DNA from 4 places in the Undibacterium sp. Ji83W genome. Region 2 is predicted to be linked to each of the others. Evidence: predicted binding sites of a transcription regulator. Region 2 holds the regulator's gene; each other region holds the start of a gene.
The links. The regulator LexA, encoded in region 2, represses DNA repair genes until DNA is damaged. The targets are predictions, from matches to a motif close to ACTGTATNNNNATACAGT.
Positions count from the first base shown of each region.

Region 1: a site for LexA is predicted at 3,233-3,250, ahead of ACO0LD_RS24470 (VRR-NUC domain-containing protein). Genes of this name have one in related genera too.
Region 3: a site for LexA is predicted at 4,042-4,059, ahead of imuA (translesion DNA synthesis-associated protein ImuA). Genes of this name have one in related genera too.
Region 4: a site for LexA is predicted at 1,633-1,650, ahead of recA (recombinase RecA). Genes of this name have one in related genera too.

Region 1 covers NZ_JBMPOZ010000019.1:98,956-104,341, forward strand. Annotated here, with positions in the region: gene ACO0LD_RS24455 (restriction endonuclease subunit S) at 1-1,518, shown strand, start outside; gene ACO0LD_RS24460 (DUF5655 domain-containing protein) at 1,673-2,611, opposite strand; gene ACO0LD_RS24465 (hypothetical protein) at 2,672-3,037, opposite strand; gene ACO0LD_RS24470 (VRR-NUC domain-containing protein) at 3,275-4,939, shown strand; gene ACO0LD_RS24475 (helicase C-terminal domain-containing protein) at 4,936-5,386, shown strand, end outside.
Region 2 covers NZ_JBMPOZ010000009.1:39,558-44,943, forward strand. Annotated here, with positions in the region: gene lon (endopeptidase La) at 174-2,594, shown strand; gene lexA (transcriptional repressor LexA) at 2,761-3,417, opposite strand; gene rpsF (30S ribosomal protein S6) at 3,683-4,051, shown strand; gene priB (primosomal replication protein N) at 4,079-4,378, shown strand; gene rpsR (30S ribosomal protein S18) at 4,388-4,672, shown strand; gene rplI (50S ribosomal protein L9) at 4,699-5,151, shown strand; gene ACO0LD_RS15985 (replicative DNA helicase) at 5,320-5,386, shown strand, end outside.
Region 3 covers NZ_JBMPOZ010000002.1:218,793-224,178, forward strand. Annotated here, with positions in the region: gene ACO0LD_RS05190 (error-prone DNA polymerase) at 1-1,828, opposite strand, end outside; gene ACO0LD_RS05195 (Y-family DNA polymerase) at 1,848-3,359, opposite strand; gene imuA (translesion DNA synthesis-associated protein ImuA) at 3,304-4,032, opposite strand; gene ACO0LD_RS05205 (hypothetical protein) at 4,263-4,490, shown strand; gene ACO0LD_RS05210 (nuclear transport factor 2 family protein) at 4,668-5,156, opposite strand; gene ACO0LD_RS05215 (winged helix-turn-helix transcriptional regulator) at 5,222-5,386, shown strand, end outside.
Region 4 covers NZ_JBMPOZ010000035.1:13,478-18,863, reverse strand. Annotated here, with positions in the region: gene recX (recombination regulator RecX) at 1-418, opposite strand, end outside; gene recA (recombinase RecA) at 521-1,564, opposite strand; gene ACO0LD_RS30245 (MFS transporter) at 2,042-3,286, shown strand; gene ACO0LD_RS30240 (NarK family nitrate/nitrite MFS transporter) at 3,343-4,728, shown strand; gene ACO0LD_RS30235 (nitrate reductase subunit alpha) at 4,951-5,386, shown strand, end outside.

The DNA of each region.
Region 1 (5,386 bases), on a different contig from region 2:
AGAAAAGATAAACCGCTAGGCGTGATTATTGAAGCAGAAAAGATTTTCGACTTGCCGAATGGATGGGAATGGGTGCGATTTAACGACTATGCAACTGATATATCTACTGGTCCATTTGGGTCGATGATCCATCAATCAGATTATGTAGTTGGAGGTATTCCATTAATCAACCCTTCACATATGATAGGTGATGAAATAGTTCCAGACGAATCAATTTCCGTTTCAACGGAAATGGCAAGAAAGCTTGGCGCGTATACGATTTACAAAGGCGACATCGTAATGGCACGAAGAGGTGAAGTTGGTCGAATTGCACTCGTTACAAGTAAAGAAAATGGTTGGCTATGCGGAACCGGAAGCTTTGCCCTTAGATTTTCCAACGAAATCCACCGTGACTATTTAAGAGTGCTTTTCCGATGTGTATATGCACGTACATATCTCGCGGGAGAAGCGGTAGGAACAACTATGGTAAATTTGAATCATGGAATTCTAAAAAAAATGCCGATTGGCTTACCCCCGCTAGAAGAACAACACCGCATAGTCGCCAAAGTCGATGAACTGATGGCGCTGTGCGACCAACTAGAAGCCCAGCACAGCAACGCCGCCGACGCCCACGAACAACTCGTCAGCCACCTGCTAGGCACGCTCACGCAATCGCAAGACGCCGCAGATTTCAACACCAACTGGCAACGCATCGCCACGCATTTTGACACCCTGTTCACCACCGAATCTAGCATAGACGTTCTAAAACAAACACTGCTACAACTAGCCGTTATGGGAAAACTTGTACCGCAAGACCCAAACGACGAACCAGCCAGCGAATTACTCAAGCAAATACAGATTGAGAAAGCCAAATTAATTGCTGAGGGCAAGATCAAGAAAGACAAACCACTGTCGGAGATTGGCGAGATTGAAAAACCATATCAATTGCCAAAAGGTTGGAATTGGGCACGAATGATCGATTGTGCCCAGCAAATTACTGACGGCGAGCATTTAACGCCAGAACGTACGGTAGACTCAACCAAAATACCATTAGTAACAGCAAAAAATGTCCGCGATGGCAATATGGACTATACGGATACAGATTTTGTTGATTTTCATATTGCCGCAAAATGTTGGAATCGTTGCAAACCTGAGCTCAATGATATTTTGATTGTTTCGGTAGGAGCGACTATTGGACGGTTGACCATCATCGACGATCATCGCGACATGGTAATCGTCAGAAGTGTTACGTTAATAAAGCCATTGCAAATTCATATCCCTTATCTAGCCTTAGCCTTACGGAGTCCTCTTCTGCAAAAAAGTATTTGGGCTGGCGTGAAACAAAATGCGCAGCCGTGTTTGTATTTATCAGTATCAACTAATTTGCCAATTCCAGTGCCGCCACTTTCAGAGCAACGCCGTATCATAGCTAAAATAGGGGAGCTAATGAGCTTATGCGATCAACTGAAATCCCGCATCACAGATGTTCGACTATGCAGACAAAAACTAGCTGACGTATTAGTTACAAATGTAGTGTAAAGAAGTCTGAAAAAATTCGTAAAACTATTTTTTAGTTAGGGCACCTCTGATCAAGTCCAAAATCGCAAAATTAAATCTCGAAAAATCAATGGCTTGCAAATAGTGAACCGGACTTAATCAGAGGTTCCTTAGCAATACAAAATCGGGAATCGACTCAAACAGATTTAAATACTTTCCCCTCATACGCTTGCAATATGAAAGGTTTAGCATTTTCAAAATCGTCACTATTTGAAATCGACACTTCCAAATCACCGGTTCCCCAATGACCGCTATTGCTCACATTCCTGCAATTCGCAGGCATGACAGCAAATTGATCTGGGTTGACATGCAAATACAGCACGATGCGATTTTTTTGCAAAACAACAGTAGCAAAATTTTTGAGGCGCTTGAATGCAGCATAGAGCTTGAGTTCTTTTCGCTCTACGTCATCGCCAAGTGAGGCAATGAAGTCTTCAACGGTCGTCAACAATTCGCGTAGATGTGGTGACAATTCATGCAGCCATTCTGCGTATGACTTGTCGGTACTCCTGGATCGATTGGCAGAACTAGCCTCGCTGACAGACTTGTTGGTCGTTTTAGGTGTGGGATTGCTGCCACCGTTGGCTTGTTCCAATAGCAGTAAATCATCACCAAATAGGCGATAGCGTATTAACTCAATATTGCGATCTATCTGCTGCACTGCATGTGCATCAAACTTGGTAAAGTCAGCGGCTATACAAACCAGGCGTGGGGCGCTCCAGTCTATGCTGGCTGCGGCAGCATCACCCAACTTTTTAGCGACCAATAGCTGGAACTCTGCCTGATGATCCATTAACCAATCAAGATAATACAGGCCCTGATTGATGACATTTTCAGACACAGAACGCTTGTATTCCAAAATTACTGGACAAGCGTTTTCATCCAGGCCTAGCGTATCTATGCGCCCGCCGTGGGTTTTACCGGTACTGTACTCAGATGCCAAAAAACGTATACGCAGCAGGTTGGTCAGATTATTTTCTATCAGGGTCTGCAATCGTCGTTCAAGGCCGGATGCATCGCCTTGCAACATGGTGGCTTTGCCATCGCTCAGGCGGAATAAGCTGATTTCACTCATTTTATTTTGTTATTATTTAAAGTAGCAATTGACGCATTATCAGAGCGAAGCGCCAATAACTCAATACCTATGCTCATCCACCAAATGCTTATTAAAGCTGTACTTGCTGCCGCCTTGCAGCACGTCTGTCAGGCGTTTGGGGTTGGCGGATGAGATGAAGATGTCGGCGATGCCGTCCTTGACGCGGAACTTGGTGGCGGGGCTGAGGATGTTGTTGGCTTTGATCATCAGGTGGCGGATGATTTTGGCTTTTTCGCTGCAGATGAGGAAGTGGTTTTCTTTTCTGAAGTTGGTCAGGGGGATGTTGAGCCACCAGCCTTCGTCGTTGCCGTAGCGGACGACTTGGGAGAATTGGGTATTGCCTTCGTTGAGGACGTTGGCTTGCAGGGAATCGTTGGCGATTTGGATGGCTTCGGCTTTGTTCATTTTTTGTCTTCTTTTGGCGTTTGGGTGGGATTCATGAGCAGGATTGCTGCCTGGGTATTCGACGGAAACCCATCCCTATCCCTGCCTTTCCCTTGAAGGGAAAGGAGTATATGGCGGTATTTTAACCGCTGAGCCTTCAATAAAGGCTGAATTGGCCTAAGTTCGTCGTTTACCCTTCATGCCACATTGCGTTAAACTGTATGCATATACAGTTATTTAAACGCCATCCCTTGCCTCATGCTTGCCAATCTGGATAATCCTTTTTACTACCTTGAAAACTTCCAGGCCGTGCTGGACTGGGTGGGTGGGCGTTATGCGGATTTATTGGCTGGTGATGAGCAGGCATTTATTGCGCGGTTTGGCAGCCTGCCGCAGGCGTCGCGGGCTTTGTTTGTGCGGATGGTGATGCGCAAGGGTTCAGTGTTCAGGGCCAGCAAACTGATGTATGCCGAGATTGGTGAGACCAGGGCAGCCATGCAGGCGCTGGTGGATGTGGGCTGGGTGCAGGCTGATCCTGAGCTCGATATTGCGGGCTTGTTTGATTTACTGCAAAAACCTGAACTGGCACTGGTGTTGGCGATGACACCGGCTGAAAAGAAATTGCCCAAGGCTGAGCAACTGGGCTTGTTTAGCTTGCGGCATATTGGTAGCCAGGCTTTTTCTACCTGGTGTGCGGGTGCTATGGGTGATGTCAATGGTGTGGCTTACCAGGTGCTGAACAAGGATTTGTGTGACCGTTTGCGGCTGCTGTTTTTTGGCAATCTGTATCAGGACTGGTCTGAGTTTGTGTTGTCTGACCTGGGTATTTTCCAGTATGAGAAGGTGGCGTTTTCTGCTGCCTCGCGTGGCTTTGGCTGTCGCGCGGATATAGATGCTTATCTGGCTTTGCATGCCTGTCGTGAGGCTTTTCATGCGGAGCAGCCTGTGTCTGAGGTGCTGGCGCAACTAGCTGGTTTGCATGACCTGGACAATGTCTGGCTGGCCAGCCGTCGTAACCGCTTGCTGTACCAGATTGGCGAGCATCTGGAAAAGCAAAAGGACTGGGCGCTGGCGCAGCAGGTGTATGCGGGTTGTACTTACCCTGGTGCGCGCTTGCGTGCCATACGTGTGCTGGAGAAAAGCGAACAGACGCAGGCTGCCTATGATTTGCTGACGCTGGCACAGCAAGCGCCTGAGAGTGAGGCAGAGCATCAGCAGATGTTGCGCATTGCGCCGCGCCTTAGTCGCAAGCTTGGTCTGGCTAAAGTTGCCAAAGCGGCCCGTACATCGCCGACAGAACTAGCCTTGCGCCTGCCCTTCCCGCAAGAAGATTATGTGGTCGAGTATGTAGTGCGCGATCATTTGCATACAGATGATGCGCCGGTGTTTTATGTGGAGAATGCGCTTATCAATTCCCTGTTTGGTTTGTTGTGCTGGCCTGTGATTTTCAAGGCAATACCGGGGGCTTTTTTTCATCCTTTCCAGCGTGAACCTGTGGATTTATTGAGTGCTGATTTTCAGGCGCGGCGTGCGGATGATTTTGCTGCCTGTTTTGTGCAACTGGAGTCGGGCGCTTATCAACAGACCATACGGCAAACTTATGCAGCCAAGTCTGGTTTGCAGTCGCCTTTTGTGTTTTGGAGTGCGCTGTCTGAAGACTTGCTGGAGATGGCGCTGGCTTGTATACCTGCTCAACATCTGAAGCTTAGTTTTGAGCGCATCTTGCTCGACATCAGAGCAAATCGCAATGGCTTTCCTGACCTGATACAGTTTTGGCCGCAAGAGCAGCGTTATCAAATGATAGAGGTCAAAGGCCCTGGTGACAAATTGCAGGATAACCAGAAGCGCTGGCTGGACTTTTGCGCCAGGCATGACATGCCGGTGGCTGTTTGTTACTTGGAGTGGCAAGAGGCTGAGCAGTGAATGCAATAAGCTCAGCCAGTTATACCGTTGCCGTGCGCGCCTTGTGCGAATTCACGGCCAAGCAAGGTGACCTGGATTTGCGCTTTACGCCCTCACCTACTGCCGAGCAAGGCATGGCCGGGCATGCAACGGTGGCTTTGCGCAGGAATAGCAGTTACCAGCGCGAGGTGAAACTGGAAGGCCAACATGGCAGCTTGCAAGTGCGTGGTCGTGCTGATGGCTATGACCCTGATATGCAGCAGGTAGAAGAAATCAAGACCTATCTGGGTGACTTGCATGCCATGCCAGACAATCACCGGCATTTGCATTGGGCGCAGGCCAAGTTATATGGGCATTTGCTATGTCAAAAACTGGGCCTGCAAAAGATCAGCGTGGCGCTGGTGTATTTCAATATACAAAGCCAGAAAGAAACGGTGCTGCAGCAGGACTTAGGTGCTGGTGAATTGG
Region 2 (5,386 bases):
TTGTTTTAATTTGATTCGAAGTACAATGGATTAACAAAACGATTCTGGCTTCAATCGTAAAGCTACCCGGAGAAGCTCTCTGAGTGGCTTTTTTTATTGTTTTTTTCCAGAATGGGCTTGTGTTTCCGCCCAGTGCGCCAACATTGTTAACCAGTATTTATGAAAGGTGCGCCATGACGACTACTCTGATTACCGAACAAACCCAATTGCCGTTGTTGCCACTGCGTGATGTCGTTGTATTCCCGCACATGGTAATCCCCCTGTTTGTGGGCCGCCCCAAATCCATTAAAGCCCTCGAAGCCGCCATGGATCAGGGCAAGAGCATCATGCTTGCCGCCCAGAAAGCCGCTGCCAAGGATGAACCTTCGGCAGATGACATTTACGAAATTGGCTGTATTGCCAATATCCTGCAAATGCTGAAATTACCCGACGGTACCGTTAAGGTGCTGGTCGAAGGTGCGCAACGTGCGCGGATCAGCAAGATCCATGATTCTGAATCGCATTTCTTTGCTGATTTGACACCTATCGCCGTTGACGAAGGTGATGAGTCGGAAGTGGAGGCCATGCGCCGCACTATCGTTCAGCAATTTGATCAATACGTCAAACTGAACAAAAAGATCCCGCCAGAAATTCTGGCATCCCTGTCCGGTATTGATGATGCTGGTCGCCTGGCTGATACCATCGCTGCGCACCTGCCTCTGAAGCTGGAACAAAAACAAGTCATCCTGGAAATTTTCAGCGTGGCCAAGCGTCTTGAGCACTTGCTGGGTCAGCTCGAAGGTGAACTCGACATCCTGCAAGTTGAGAAGCGTATCCGCGGTCGCGTCAAGCGCCAGATGGAGAAGTCCCAGCGCGAGTATTACCTGAACGAACAAGTCAAGGCGATACAGAAAGAGTTGGGCGAGGGTGAAGAAGGTGCCGATATTGACGAACTGGAGAAAAAAATCCTGGCCGCCAAGATGCCTAAAGAAGCCCGCGACAAAGCGCAGAACGAGTTGAAAAAACTCAAAATGATGTCGCCGATGTCGGCGGAAGCCACGGTCGTGCGCAATTACATCGATACCATCGTCAATTTGCCATGGAAGAAAAAATCCAAGGTCAATAATGATTTGACGAATGCTGAAAAAGTATTGGAAGACGAACACTTTGGCCTGGATAAGGTCAAGGAACGCATTCTGGAATATCTTGCAGTACAACAGCGCGTCGACAAGCTGAAAGCGCCTATTTTGTGTCTGGTAGGTCCTCCAGGCGTGGGTAAAACCTCGCTGGGGCAATCCATCGCGCGTGCAACAAACCGCAAGTTTGTGCGCATGGCCTTGGGTGGTGTGCGTGATGAGGCTGAAATTCGTGGTCACCGTCGTACTTACATAGGCTCCATGCCAGGCAAGATCTTGCAAAGCCTGTCCAAGGTCGGTGTACGTAATCCATTGTTCCTGCTGGATGAAGTGGACAAAATGGGTGCTGACTTCCGTGGCGACCCTTCGTCTGCCCTGCTGGAGGTGTTGGACCCTGAGCAAAATCACACTTTCTCGGATCACTATATCGAAGTCGATTTCGATTTGTCCGATGTGATGTTTGTAGCGACGTCCAATTCCTACAATATCCCGCCAGCACTTCTGGACAGGATGGAAGTCATTCGTCTGTCGGGTTATACCGAAGATGAAAAGACCAGCATTGCACAACGCTATTTGTTGCCCAAGCAAATCAAGAACAATGGTTTGAAAGACGGCGAAATCACTGTGGCAGAAAGTGCCTTGCGCGACATCATTCGCTATTACACACGTGAAGCTGGTGTGCGTTCGCTGGAAAGGGAAATCTCCAAGATTTGCCGCAAGGTCGTGAAAATGCTCTTGCTGAAAAAGACCGAGAAAAAAGCGACGGTCAATTCCAAGAATCTGGATAAGTACCTGGGTGTGCGTCGCTACGACTTTGGCGTAGCTGTCAAAGACAATCAGATTGGTCAGGTAGTTGGTTTGGCCTGGACTGAAGTGGGTGGCGATTTGCTGACCATAGAAGCCGTAGCCATGCCAGGTAAAGGTGGTGTTATTCGCACAGGTACATTGGGTGATGTGATGAAAGAATCCATCGAAGCAGCCCGCACAGTGGTACGTAGCCGCGCCAAGCGTCTGGGTATCAAAGCGGATGTATTCGAGAAGAGTGACATCCATATTCACGTACCAGAAGGCGCAACACCAAAAGATGGTCCATCTGCCGGTATCGCCATGACCACGGCTCTGGTATCAGTGTTCACCGGCATCCCGGTTCGTGCTGATGTTGCCATGACAGGCGAAATTACACTTCGTGGTGAAGTATTGCCTATCGGTGGCTTGAAAGAGAAATTGCTGGCTGCTCACCGCGGCGGCATCAAGACTGTGCTGATACCTGAGGAAAATGCCAAGGATCTGACAGAGATTCCTGATAATGTCAAAAACAAGCTGGAAATCATCCCGGTAAGGTGGATAGACAAAGTCCTGGAAATCGCGCTGGAAACTCAGCCTGTTCCTCTGGTGGATGAGCCTGTTCCAGTGGTAGCTGCGACACCTGCCACAGCACCAACTGAGACACCTGCAGATACTACGGTGGTCAAGCACTAAGTTGTTGCTCTGAAATGAAAAAACGTCCGGATATCCGGACGTTTTTTTATGCCTGTCACTTATAAAAACTTGCTAATAATCAGTGGTTAATTACAGTTGCTAATAAGTTTGAGATGCTGCCCGGGCATGACGCAAATGAGAGGGCTGAATCACGCCCGGGCGGATCTCAAACCCAGTTGCGCATAAGGCCGACAGCCAGGCCTTCCAGCGCGAAATCTTCTTCAGTATCACCGATTTTGATGACAGGGTAATCCGGGTTTTCTGGCATCAGTTCTATCAGGTTGCCAGTTTTCTTATAGCGCTTCACTGTCACATCATCACCCAGACGTGCGACCACGATTTGGCCATTACGGGCGCTGTCTGCTTTTTTGACTGCCAGCAAGTCGCCATCAAATATGCCGGCATCGCGCATGGACATGCCGCGTACCTTCAGCAAAAAGTCTGGCTTGGCCGAGAAAAGCGCGGGGTCCACATGATATGTGGATTCAATATGTTCACTGGCCAGTATCGGCGAGCCAGCGGCGACGCGCCCTACCAGCGGCAGGCTCAGCTGCATCAGGGCTGGGTGGGGCAGGGCCAGTTGCTTGCCCGTAATATGGCTGGACAACTCAGACTCCAGCAGACGTATGCCACGTGAAGTGCCTGCGGCAATTTCAATGACACCTTTGCGTGCCAGGGCTTGCAAATGCTCTTCTGCAGCATTGGTTGAGCGAAATCCCAATTCTGTCGCAATTTCGGCACGGGTAGGGGGAAAGCCCGTGTTTTGAATGGCGTCTTTAATCAGGTTCAGGATTTGTTCCTGGCGGGCGGTGAGTTTAAGCATGGCGTTTTCTAGTGTTAAGGTGCTGTATATACAAGCAGTCTGTATTTTTATACAGTAAAGCTGAATATGCAAGTCAAAATGCCTTCAATTGCACATAAATGTGAAAAAAATACCTCACTTGCCTTGAAGAATTGGCGGATTAAGTGCCTAAGTCACTGATCTAATTGATCAATATGAAAAACTGGGTTATTATTGTCGGCTTTCCTCTTCCCGCACTCGTCTTGACGCCGAGGCGGGCTATTTTTATTGTCCACAAGGAGAATATATGCGTCATTATGAAATCGTATTTATCGTACATCCAGATCAGAGCGAGCAAGTTCCTGCAATGATCGAGCGCTACAAGGCAAGTGTTGTAGCCCGTGGTGGTCAAATCCATCGCGTTGAAGACTGGGGCCGTCGTCAATTGGCTTACATGATTCAAAAACTGGCAAAAGCACACTATGTTTGCTTGAACATCGAATGCGATGCTGAGACTCTGCTTGAGTTGGAAACAGCATTTAAATTCAATGATGCTGTTTTGCGTCACCTGACAGTCAAATTGAAAAAAGCAGAAACAACACCTTCTCCTATGATGAAAGCTGTTCAGAAAGAAGATGCTGCAAAAGCGCAACGTGTTGAAGCGCCTGCTGCTTAATAATTGACAAAGGTCGCGTAAAAAATAGTGAATCAGCTGAAGCTCGTAGCCCGGATTGTGGAAAAAAGCGCATTGCGCTACACCCCGGCCGGTATCCCGATAGCTTCTGCTACCTTGATGCATAGTTCAGAAACTCGTGAGGCGAACACAGTTCGGCAGGTCGAGTTTGAAATTTCTGCGATGGCTGCTGGTGAAATATCCCAGCGTTTTACAGAAATTGCCCTGGACCAGTTCATGGAATTCACTGGTTTTTTAGCGCGCAAAAATCGCAATAGCAAAAGTCTCGTTTTTCATATCACTGAATTCGAGACACATTTACTAGATTAGGAGCCAAAAATGGCATTCGGTAAAAAATTCGACAAAAGCAAATTGAAGCAAAAGCGTCAACAACAAAACCCTTTGTTCAAGCGCAAAAAATTCTGCCGCTTCACAGCAGCACATGTAGAAAAAGTTGACTACAAAGACATCGACACACTGAAAGATTTCGTGCAAGAAAACGGCAAAATCATGCCAGCACGTTTGACCGGTACAAAAGCGCTGTATCAACGCCAAGTTGACACTGCAATCAAACGTGCACGTTACCTCGCGTTGCTGCCATACACTGATTTGCACACAGCGTAATTGACGACAAGGTAAAGGAGAAAAATATGCAAGTTATTCTGTTGGATAAAGTCGTTAATCTCGGCAATCTGGGTGATGTAGTTCGCGTTAAAGACGGCTATGCACGTAACTTTTTGATTCCACAACGTATGGCTCGTCGTGCTACGACAGCTGCAGTTGCTGAATTCGAAGCAAAACGCGCTGAACTGGAAAAAGCAGCAGCAGCCAAATTGGCAACTGCTCAAGCTCAAGGCGAAAAACTGTCCGGTCTGACCGTACAAATCACACAAAAATCTGGTGTAGATGGCCGTTTGTTTGGTTCCGTCACTAACGCTGATATCGCTGAAGCCCTGACTAAACAAGGTTTCGCGATAGAAAAAGCACAAGTGCGTTTGCCACAAGGTCCGTTGAAGATCGCTGGTGATCACAGTGTTTCCGTTGCTTTGCACACTGACGTTGTTGTTGACGTTAATGTTGCAGTAGTGGGCGAGCACGCGTAATTTGCTTTTTGCAAATTGCTGGAAAAAAAGCCGGGGATTCCCGGCTTTTTTCATGTTTGACAGCAATTTTTCACTATTTATCTGTTTGTCACAAACTTGTCACAAACTCGCCAACTTCTCGTACTTTGAACGCTCTGGTAATTTGATTTAACGGTTATAATGCGCGCCATGAAAGCTGGTTCTGATCCTCAAGTTGACGCCTTACGCGTCCCCCCCCATTCCATAGAAGCAGAGC
Region 3 (5,386 bases), on a different contig from region 2:
TGGGCCTCAAGCGCGGCAACATACTCATCTGCGCCCGGGACTCTATCTGGAACACCCCGACAGTGTCTGCCTTGCAGATCATGTCATAGGTCAGAGTATCTTCGCGTGGCACATCCTGCATGCACTTAGGTTTACCTGGCAAGCTAGCCATCAAATCAAAAGCCCGCCGCAATGCCGACAGCATGCCAAGGGCCAGCACATCAACCTTGAGCAAGCCCAGGGATTCGAGATCATCCTTATCCCATTGAATCACATTGCGCTTTTCCATCGCTGCATTTTCTATGGGCACCAGCCTGGATAATTTGCCGCGTGCGATGACGAAGCCACCGCTATGCTGGGATAGGTGACGTGGGAAACGCAGCAATTTCCCTGTCAACAGAGCCCATTGCTGGGCGATGGGAGAATTGGTGTCCAGGCCGCATTCAGTGAAACGCTTGAATAACTCTTGCTTGCTATCAAACCAGCGATGCGATTTTGCCACGGCATCGACGATCGCCAGGTCTACGCCCAAGGCTTTCCCCACATCACGCAAAGCGCCGCGTGGGTGGTATGTGTGTATAGCAGCAGCTATGGCAGCACGGTCACGTCCGTATTTATCATAGATATACTGCATGACTTCTTCCCGACGCTGATGTTCAAAATCGACATCAATGTCTGGCGGCTCCCCTCTCTCTTTGGACAGGAAGCGCTCAAACAACAGGGTATGTGTCTCTGGATTGACTTCGGTGATATGCAGGCAATAACAGACGACAGAATTTGCAGCCGAGCCTCGCCCCTGACAGAGTATTTCTTTTTGTCTGGCGAAATTGACGATATCAAACACCGTCAAAAAATAAGGTTCATAAGCCAGATCATTGATCAGGTGCAGCTCATGCTCTATTTTGTTTTTTACCGATGAGGGCAAACCTTGCGGATAACGCAGATCAGCTCCCTTATAGACCTGAAACTTTAAGTAACTGGCAGGCGTATATCCTTTTGGCACCAGTTCGTGCGGATACTCATAGCGCAATTCATTCAATGAAAAGCTGCACAGTTCAGCAATCTTCACAGTTTCGGCCAGAGTATGCAGCGGATAGATCGTCGCCAGTCGCAGGCGTGAGCGCAGGTGCTGTTCTGCATTCATCGCCAGGGTATAACCACATTCAGTGATGGGCTGGCATAAGCGTATGGCAGTCATCGTGTCTTGCAAGGGCTTGCGTGAACGTACATGCATGGTGACCTGGCCAATGGCAACCACGGGTAATTGCACAGCTTCAGCTACCGCATCAACTTGCTGTTTTTGATATTCATCTGCAATTTGCATCAACAAATTCAAACCTATCCAGGCGCGACCAGGGAAGTTTTGCTTCATCCATTTGGCCTGTTTCAGTAGCGCCTTGTTTTCTGCAGGGTAGGCCGGTATTAGTATCACCAGGCAATCTGGCAAACCAGACAAATGTTCCAAACCCGGCGGTGGCGTGACGAAATCCTTGGGTGTCAATAAGTAACTACCCTTGGTCGACCGGCATCTGCCAAGAGTGATCATTTCAGATAAATTGCCATAGCCTTCACGGTTTTGTGCAAGGGCAATCAGATGCACATTATTTTCAGGTGCTTCTATATCTTCCAGTTTGAAGTGGGCACCGATGATGAGGTGCAAACCGGTATTTTTTGCTGCTGTATATGCTCTTGCCAAGCCAGCAAACGAACACTCGTCGGTAATGGCCAGGGCGCGATAATCCAGTTTAATGGCGCGCGCCACCAGCTCTTCCGAATGTGATGCCCCATGCAGGAAGCTGAAATTGCTCATGCAAAATAATTCGGCATATTCGGGCAGGAAGGCACTCATGTCGATATATCCAAAAATGCTATCCAAAAATGCCGTGCAAGAACCAGACAGGTTCTTCACTGTCGGGATCATTGGCACGCTCGCGATAAATCCAGTAACGCACATGGCGTTTATCGACAGCGATGTAGTAATCCCGGGTTTGTATTTGTTCATGCCACCAACCTGCTTCTATACGTTCAGCAGGAGAAACAAGTTTGAGTTCTGAGCCGTAATAAGGGCGATGCTCGTGAATGTCCAGCGCCAGCGGCTGCGGCAATAACCAGTTGGGGCGCAATGCATAAGCTGCCAAAGCGGGCGCCGGGCAGGGCGGTGGAGCTTTCTTGATGACAGAAATCCAGTGGTTGGCAATATCCGCCCTATGGTCTGCCTGTGGCGCTGGCTGCAAGACATTGCCTTCGCCCAGACGGGCAACCAGGAGTTCAAGCAAACGCTTATGCTCATTTGCCTGTCCACCGGGTTCAGGGAACAAGGTATAGCTTTGTGCTTCGCGCAAGATAGTTTGTTTTACTTCCAGCAGCATACCGATGACGGCACTATGCAGTTTGAGCTGGCTGAGTTTTTCTTTGAACAAGCTGAGCAGATGCGATTCTTGCCAGCATGCTTGTGCCAGTTGCAGATCAAACATGGTGGGCGGGATGGCCTGGCGACCACGTTCATGCAATAACTCCATGTGTATATGCGTAACCGCCAATTGCTGCGCAGCCAGCCATCCCAATAATTGGGCCAGCAGGCTGCGGGCAAAGATAAGTAGTGAATCTGCCAGCTCTATACGGTCAGGCAATTCGATTTTGACTTTGAATTCTGGCGCTGCCAGATACCATTCGTGTACTTCGGCCTGCTCACCATAGGCTTGATCCAGCTCCATGAGTAAAGCCTTGCCGCAACGCCTCTGCAAGCCGGGGCGGGGTAATTGCCGTAAATCCCGCAGGCTATAGCAGGCTATGCCTTGTAATAATTCAGTCAAAGGTTCAGCTGCGGTGAGTAATTTGACTGGTAGCCTATCCAGGCGCTGGCTCAATCTTTGCAGTTTAAAAACATGCTGCCCTCTGGGTAGTTTGCGCGATGCCTGCTTCGCCAATAGCCAGGCAGCCCTGGCAACGGGAGCAATGCCTGTCGTTGCTGTATAGCCCAGAATGCGCATGCTTTCCTGCACGCGTTTACGCAAAGCACGTATGCCACCAAACAAGCTCAGGCTGGCACTGATATCAACGAGTATGCAATCGTCTTCTGCCAGACAGACTTGCGGTGAGTATTGCAGCAACGCAGTTGCTACTGCCTGCAGTGCCAGCTGTTCTTTATTGTGGTCACGTTGATAGTAATCAGCATCGGCAGACAGCATCTGTACGCCGCCTGCGCGCATGCCCAGGCGTATGCCAGCATGATCGGCAGATTCAGACATGGATGTCACCCGGCCTTGATGGAGTATCACACTGACTTGTGTCTCTTGCTGAGCAAACAAGGGAGTGACAAAGACCTCAAGCTGGAGTAAAGGCAGGTGAACGGCTATCCACAGTGGTGGGCAAGTTGCCATAGTTTGTCGCAAGTTTTTCTTTGCCTGGGTGAGCATAGGCATGCAAATAAGGATGATCGGGCACATGTAATGCCAGTGGTGCATCGCGCTGGTTGCCACGGCGCTTGAGTATGCCCAGCTCCAGGCCATATTGACTTGTTTGCACACTCAATCGTAAAGGGGCCGGAGAGGCTTGCTGTGCCGCCCGCATGTCACGCATCAAAAAGAATAAAGTCTCCGAGCTTTGCGCTGCCAGATGCAAACGACGCAAAGCTTCGCTGCGAATGCTTGATGTCCAGAACAACAGCGCGCCACAACTGCTATTGCGCAGCACCTGTTCTGCCGCCCATAGGGCATCAACATGCTTGTGGCAACGTATCCATATCAACTGCGATGCCTGTAAGCCTGTGCATGAAAAAGTCAATGCCTGCGGTATATAAGGCGGTGTCAGCAAAACAATGGGGTGCCCATCAAGTTGACTTAAGGCTGGTTTGAGCAAGCTGAGTTCGGCAGTGCCAATCTGCGGCAGCAAAATCTCGGTTAATTGCCCCTGTGGCCAACCATTGCCTGGCAGTTCATTATTGAGCTCAGCATAGCCACTGGGCATAAAACCACCCTGACCACGCGCCAGCTGCGACGCACGCCATAATGCTGGGTGTATGCGTTCAGGGGAAAGTGAGGAAACGTGGGCCATATTACATATACTGATTAAATATACAGTATATGTAATATGGCGATAGACTTCAAAGTTTATTTTATGCGCTTGAGTTGCCTGACTGAGAGACGAGATAGGAAAACCACAGTGTTACACAATGCTGATTGCACATACAGTAGTTTGTGTTAGAGTTCGTCTCATGGATGAACGCATGGCTGTCTTGATGACCGTTCCTCTATCACATACCAACCGATATGGAGATTGAAATTATGGCAAACCTCGAACAGTCTTTTGATACACGCTTCAGCCTGCAGTTCGCCCCGACATCATTTTTGATGCGCCTGGGTCGTCGCGAAATATTTGTGTGCCGTGACTTCCGGCAGCGTTCTTACTATGTCAATCCTATACTGGATTGCAGTACAGGCATACAAGCTGGCCATCTGGAAATGCTGGTGTTCCGTAAATGGCTGATTATTTTGTCCAAAGCAAACTGGTGAACAATTGATCATGCTTACTTAAGCTGATTATTAAATATCTTCCCGTATTGAGCGAGCAGGAGTTTGTAGCAAACATATGCGCCATATTGGACGTATTGTTTGCTGCAAAGACCTGCTGTCATTGATGGAAATCTTTAGAGGATACGCATTTAGGTATCTAGAATCTAAATGTAAGACTTAAACACGCAAGAAAGGGCCGGGTCCAGGCCAGTTCTGATCAGTAATGGGAGTCGCCAGTGCTTCTTCGCATCCCTGTGCTGTGCTCCAGGCCAGGTAGCGGCTGCAACGCTGGGTATCTTCCAGAGTATGGACGTAGGTGATTTTCCCCCAGCTCATGCGCATGAATTGCATCACTACATTCTTGTAGGGGCCATCTGGCTGGTGCGGCACGATAAAATCCAGCACCGCATGGATGCGGGTATCCCAGGGCGGCCCGATTACAGCAACTTCTTTTACCTCAAAATGCAAGCCCGGAAACAGGCGGTATAAGCGTTCCCACCACAAAGCCATGGACGCACGTGAATTGCGTAAGCCAGAAATTGGTGAATCTCCTTCAAAGCGATATGTGAAATTAGCGGCCAGGCTATCCAGCATCAGGCTCACATCGCCTGCGTTGATGGCAGCAAAGGTTTTGCGGAGTTTGTTCTCGACGATATAAGCATACATGGTTGACTTTCACTGGCATAATGCAAGTAATGTAAACAGTTAACTTGCATCAAGCAAGCTAAATTATGGAGCGTAGTTCTTTTTCCGAATTTTCCTGTTCGATTGCCCGCACGCTGGAAGTCATTGGTGAGTGGTGGTCCCTCTTGATTTTGCGTGATCTGTTTCTGGGGTTTGAACGCTTTGACGATATCCAGCGCAATCTTGGCGTGGCATCAAATATCCTGACAGCC
Region 4 (5,386 bases), on a different contig from region 2:
GCGTTGCCCGGCTGGAAAATCCCCTCTGCTGCAAAAACGCCGCCTGCTTCATTTTTTCCTGATGATCCTGCGGCGCGTGCCGGAATTTCCTGTGCAAGACCTGAACCGCCCTCTCTACTTCCGACTCTTTCAAGTCTTCTTTAACGTTTTCTATATCCTGCGCATCAAGGCCATGGCTTTGCAGCTCCGCCAGGATACGGTTATTCCCAAACCTGGCTTGTCGCCGATTAACCAGCGACTCAGAAAAACGCTCGCCAGACAAATACTGGGCCGCCTCCAAAAAATCCAGCACGGCCGCCACGTCATCGCCCTCTTCCGCATAACGTGCCAGTTTGCGCTCCAACTCCATGCGGCTATGTTCACGCATGGATAAATAACGCAGCGCTCGCGCTTTCAGGCTAATAGTAGGTTTTTTCATACTTTAAAAGCAAAAATGCCAGTTGGTAACTACCAACCGGCATGATTCAATACTATAGCGCTAACAATGCTACAGCTTAGTGCTGCAACTTGGTGCTGTAACTTATTCAGCCGCCACTGCCGACGGCATCAACAATGGCACGCCCAGATGCAAGCGCACTTTGTTTTCAATTTCAAATGACAGCTCAGGACGCTCTTTCAGATAAGTACGTGCATTGTCCTTACCCTGGCCGATACGTTCACCGTTGTAGCTATACCAGGCACCAGCTTTTTCTATGATCTTGGCATCGGCCGCCAGATCAAGAATTTCGCCTTCGCGTGAAGTGCCTTCGCCATACATAATGTCGAAGTGAGCTTCTTTAAATGGTGGCGCCACCTTGTTCTTGACAACCTTGACTTTGGTTTCATTACCCACCACTTCATCACCAGACTTGATAGAGCCAGTGCGGCGGATATCCAGACGTACAGAAGCATAGAATTTCAGCGCATTACCACCTGTCGTGGTTTCTGGGCTACCGAACATGACACCAATCTTCATACGGATCTGGTTAATAAAGATCACCAGCGTATTGGTACGTTTGATACTGCCAGTCAGCTTACGCAAAGCCTGGGACATCAGACGGGCTTGCAGACCAGGCAAAGAATCACCCATGTCGCCTTCAATCTCGGCACGTGGTGTCAAGGCTGCTACCGAGTCAATCACCACCAGGTCAACACTGCCAGAACGCACCAGCGCATCCGTAATTTCCAGTGCTTGCTCACCCGTGTCAGGCTGGGAAATCAGCAAATCAGACAGGTTCACACCCAGTTTTTGAGCATAACCAACGTCCAAAGCATGCTCAGCATCGATAAATGCACAAGTACCGCCCAGCTTTTGCATTTCAGCAATAGCCTGCAGCGTCAATGTGGTTTTACCAGAAGATTCAGGACCATAAATCTCAACTACGCGGCCACGTGGCAAGCCACCGACGCCCAACGCGATATCCAGACCCAGAGAGCCAGTAGAGACAACCTGCACCTCTTCCACCACTTCACCGTCGGCCATACGCATGACCGAACCTTTACCAAACTGCTTTTCTATCTGTGCCAGCGCTGCTGCAAGTGCCTTTGCTTTTTCTGAGGCATTTTCTGGTTTCTTATCGTCCATACATTCTTTCATTCAATAAGCGGCGGGTGGAAAAAGGAATACAGGCTTAATTTCCTGCGATTTGCAGTACTGTATAAAAAAACAGTGATTTATGCAAGCGACTTTTTACATTGATTTCTGAATGGGGGATTTTACAGTCAAACATTAGTAATCATTGTCGAAATCCACTTAACTCTGAACTTTGTTCACTTAACTCTGAACTTTAATGCTCTGTATTGCCGAATCCGATACGAAGCTAAACAATTTTACAGTCTGGCATTAAAATTTTCGGGAGCTATACCGCTTTTCCAAGTTTGCAATACCTTATTACGACACATCCTTTGCAATTGCGGCACCATCGAATACTCGTCTGACGAACTAGTTCTACTAGACGATACCCCCCTCCTTTTGCATCAATTAATGCAACCTTCAGACGAATTTTAAAATAACCCTATTCTTTGTAAGCTGATAGCACCTATAAAAGTAAAAGGAGCTGTCATGGCTAGTCAGGGCAAAGCCTATGTGGTGCTGGGTTCCAGCACACTGGCCTTCACCGTCTGTTTCACCATCTGGATGATGTTTGGTGTGATTGGCATTCCGATCAAGGCGGCATTACATCTCAATGAAACGGAATTTGGTCTGCTGACGGCGATGCCTGTGCTGACCGGTTCTTTGATACGTGTGCCACTTGGTATCTGGACTGACCGCTTCGGTGGCCGCATAGTCTTGTTCTTGCTGATGTTGTTCACCGTCATACCGATTTACCTGATCAATTATGCCACGGCTTACTGGCATTTCCTGGTGCTGGGTTTGTTCGTTGGCCTGGCAGGTGGTTCTTTTTCCGTGGGCACCCCTTACGTCGCACGCTGGTTCAAGAAAGAACGGCAAGGCCTTGCCATGGGCATTTTTGGAGCAGGTAATTCTGGTGCGGCTGTCAATAAATTCATTGCTCCTGCCCTGATCGCTGCTGCGGGCTGGACGCTGGTACCCAAGGTGTATGCAGGCTTGATGCTGGCTGCTGCCCTGATCTTCTGGGTGTTCTCTGCCACTGACCCCAGCCATAACGTCAAATCCAATATCAGCTTCCTGGCTCAGCTGAAAATGCTGAAAGACCCAAAGGTCTGGCGTTATTGCCAGTATTACTCTGTCGTCTTTGGTGGTTATGTGGGCTTGAGTTTATGGATGGTCAAGTACTACGTGACTGAATATGGTTTCGACATCAAGAGCGCTGCCTTGCTGGCTGCCTGCTTCTCTTTACCTGGCGGTGTCCTGCGCGCGTTTGGTGGCTGGTTGTCTGATAAGTATGGTGCCTACAAAGTGACATGGTGGGTCATGTGGGTATGCTGGGTTGCCTTCTTTTTACTGTCTTATCCGCAAACTGATTTCACCATCAAGACCATCAACGGCATGCAGAGCTTTCATCTGGGCCTGACTCCAATGCTGTTCACGACCATCCTGTTTGTTGTTGGTATTGCCATGGCAGTGGGCAAGGCATCTGTCTTCAAATTTATTTCGGATGATTACAGCAGCAATATCGGTGCCGTTTCTGGCGTGGTCGGTTTGGCGGGTGGCCTTGGTGGTTTTATTTTGCCGGTTTTGTTCGGCGCTATTGTCGACATTACCGGTGTGCGCAGTTCCTGTTTCATGCTGTTGTACGGCACGGTCTGTGTGTCCCTGGTGTGGATGCATTTCCAATTCCGCAGGGAAGGCATGTTAGCAGCCCAGGCCGCTATGCCAGCCTGACATCTGTGAGCAAGGGTGAACATTTGTGATTACAAATTATTCAAAATGAGGAGCATATGATGAGTCATGTATTAAACCGGTGGGAACCAGAAAATCTTGAATTCTGGCGCAAGGAAGGCAGCTCGATTGCGAATAGAAATTTATGGATATCCATACCCAGCCTGATGCTGGCATTTACAGTATGGATGCTATGGAGTGTGGTTGCCGCTAACCTGGACAAGGCTGGATTTCATTTCAGTAAAGACCAGCTGTTTTTCCTGACGGCCTTGCCCGCCTTGTCAGGTGCAACTTTGCGGATTTTTTATTCTTTCCTGGTGCCTGTATTTGGTGGCCGTAAGTGGACAGCGATTTCCACTGCAAGTTTGTTGATCCCCGCTTTGGGTATGGGCTTTGCCTTGCAAGATCCTACGACCAGTTATTCGACCTTATTGATACTGGCGCTGCTGTGCGGTCTGGGTGGTGGTAATTTTAGTTCCAGCATGGCGAATATCAGTTTCTTTTTCCCAAAATCACGCAAAGGTTATGCCACCGGCATGAACGCAGGCATTGGCAATCTGGGTGTCTCAGTGGTGCAGTTTGTGACGCCGCTGGTGATTTCTTCTGCCATGTTTGGTGTCAGCATATCTGGTGATGGCTTTCTGTTTCATAACGCCAAAACCGGCGCCGATAATATGTTCTGGCTGGCGAATGCCGGGTTTATCTGGGTACCGTTTATTGTGGTTGCAACCCTGATGGCATGGTTTGGCATGAATGATATCGCCTCGGCCAAAGCTTCTTTTGCGGATCAGGCGGTGATCTTCAAGCGTAAACACAATTGGCTGATGTGCTGGCTATACATAGGCACCTTTGGTTCTTTCATTGGTTTTTCTGCCGGGTTTGCGATGCTGATCAAGGCGCAGTTCCCTGAAATTGATGTCGCGAAATTTGCCTTTCTCGGGCCTTTGGCCGGTGCACTGGCGAGGCCTATTGGTGGCATGATTTCTGACAAAATAGGTGGTGCCAGATTGACATTTTGGGTCTTTGTTGCCATGGCAGCCACAATCGTCGCAGGTATTTTGCCAGCCTTGCATGAGCATCAGTTCATGACCTTTCTAGTGTCCTTTATAGTCATGTTCATTTTGACTGGTCTGGGAAACGGCTCAACCTTTTGCATGATACCGATCATTTTCCAGACCGACCGTGAACGCGCGGCCAAGGGCAAGGGCGAGCCTGCATTGAAGCAGGCCAGGCTGGACGCTGCCAAGGAATCTGCTGCCGTGCTCGGCTTCTCCGGTGCGATTGGTGCATACGGTGGCTTCTTTATCCCCCAAAGTTTTGGTACGTCCATCAAGATGACAGGCGCACCTGATATGGCACTGTATGTGTTCATTGGCTTCTATGTCAGTTGCATGGCCATCACCTGGTGGTATTACTCACGCAAAGGTGCAGAGATGCCTTGCTAGATTTTTAAACAATAGAAATATCCTGGAAAACGGCCTGTGTATTCACAGGCCGTTTTTTTATAAGCAGCGCCGTTCTAGTTCTAAAGGACTAGGTGGTCTAGTGCGAATGCGCAACAAATTCCACCGCACTGAAGAATGGGCGGGACAGCCTCGATTCCCTACACTCTCAGCATGCATTAAAGAAAATGTGGGTACATCGCCCACTTGATATGGAGAGTTACGATGAGTCATTTTCTGGATAGATTGAAGTTCATGTCGCGGGTGAAGTCTACCTTCTCCGATGGTCATGGTGCCGTGGTCGAAGAAGACCGCAAATGGGAAAATGGCTATCGCAGCCGCTGGCAGCACGACAAGATTGTGCGCTCTACCCATGGTGTTAATTGCACTGGTTCGTGTTCCTGGAAAGTGTATGTCAAGAATGGTTTGATTACCTGGGAAACCCAGCAAACTGATTATCCACGCACCCGCCCCGATCTACCTAATCATGAGCCACGCGGCTGTCCGCGCGGCGCGTCTTACAGCTGGTACGTGTATTCTGCCCAGCGCGTCAAATACCCGATGATACGTGGGCGTCTGATGGAAATGTGGCAAGAAGCCCGCAAGACCATGGGGCCGATAGATGCATGGGAAGCCATTAGCCAGAATCCTGAAAAAGCAA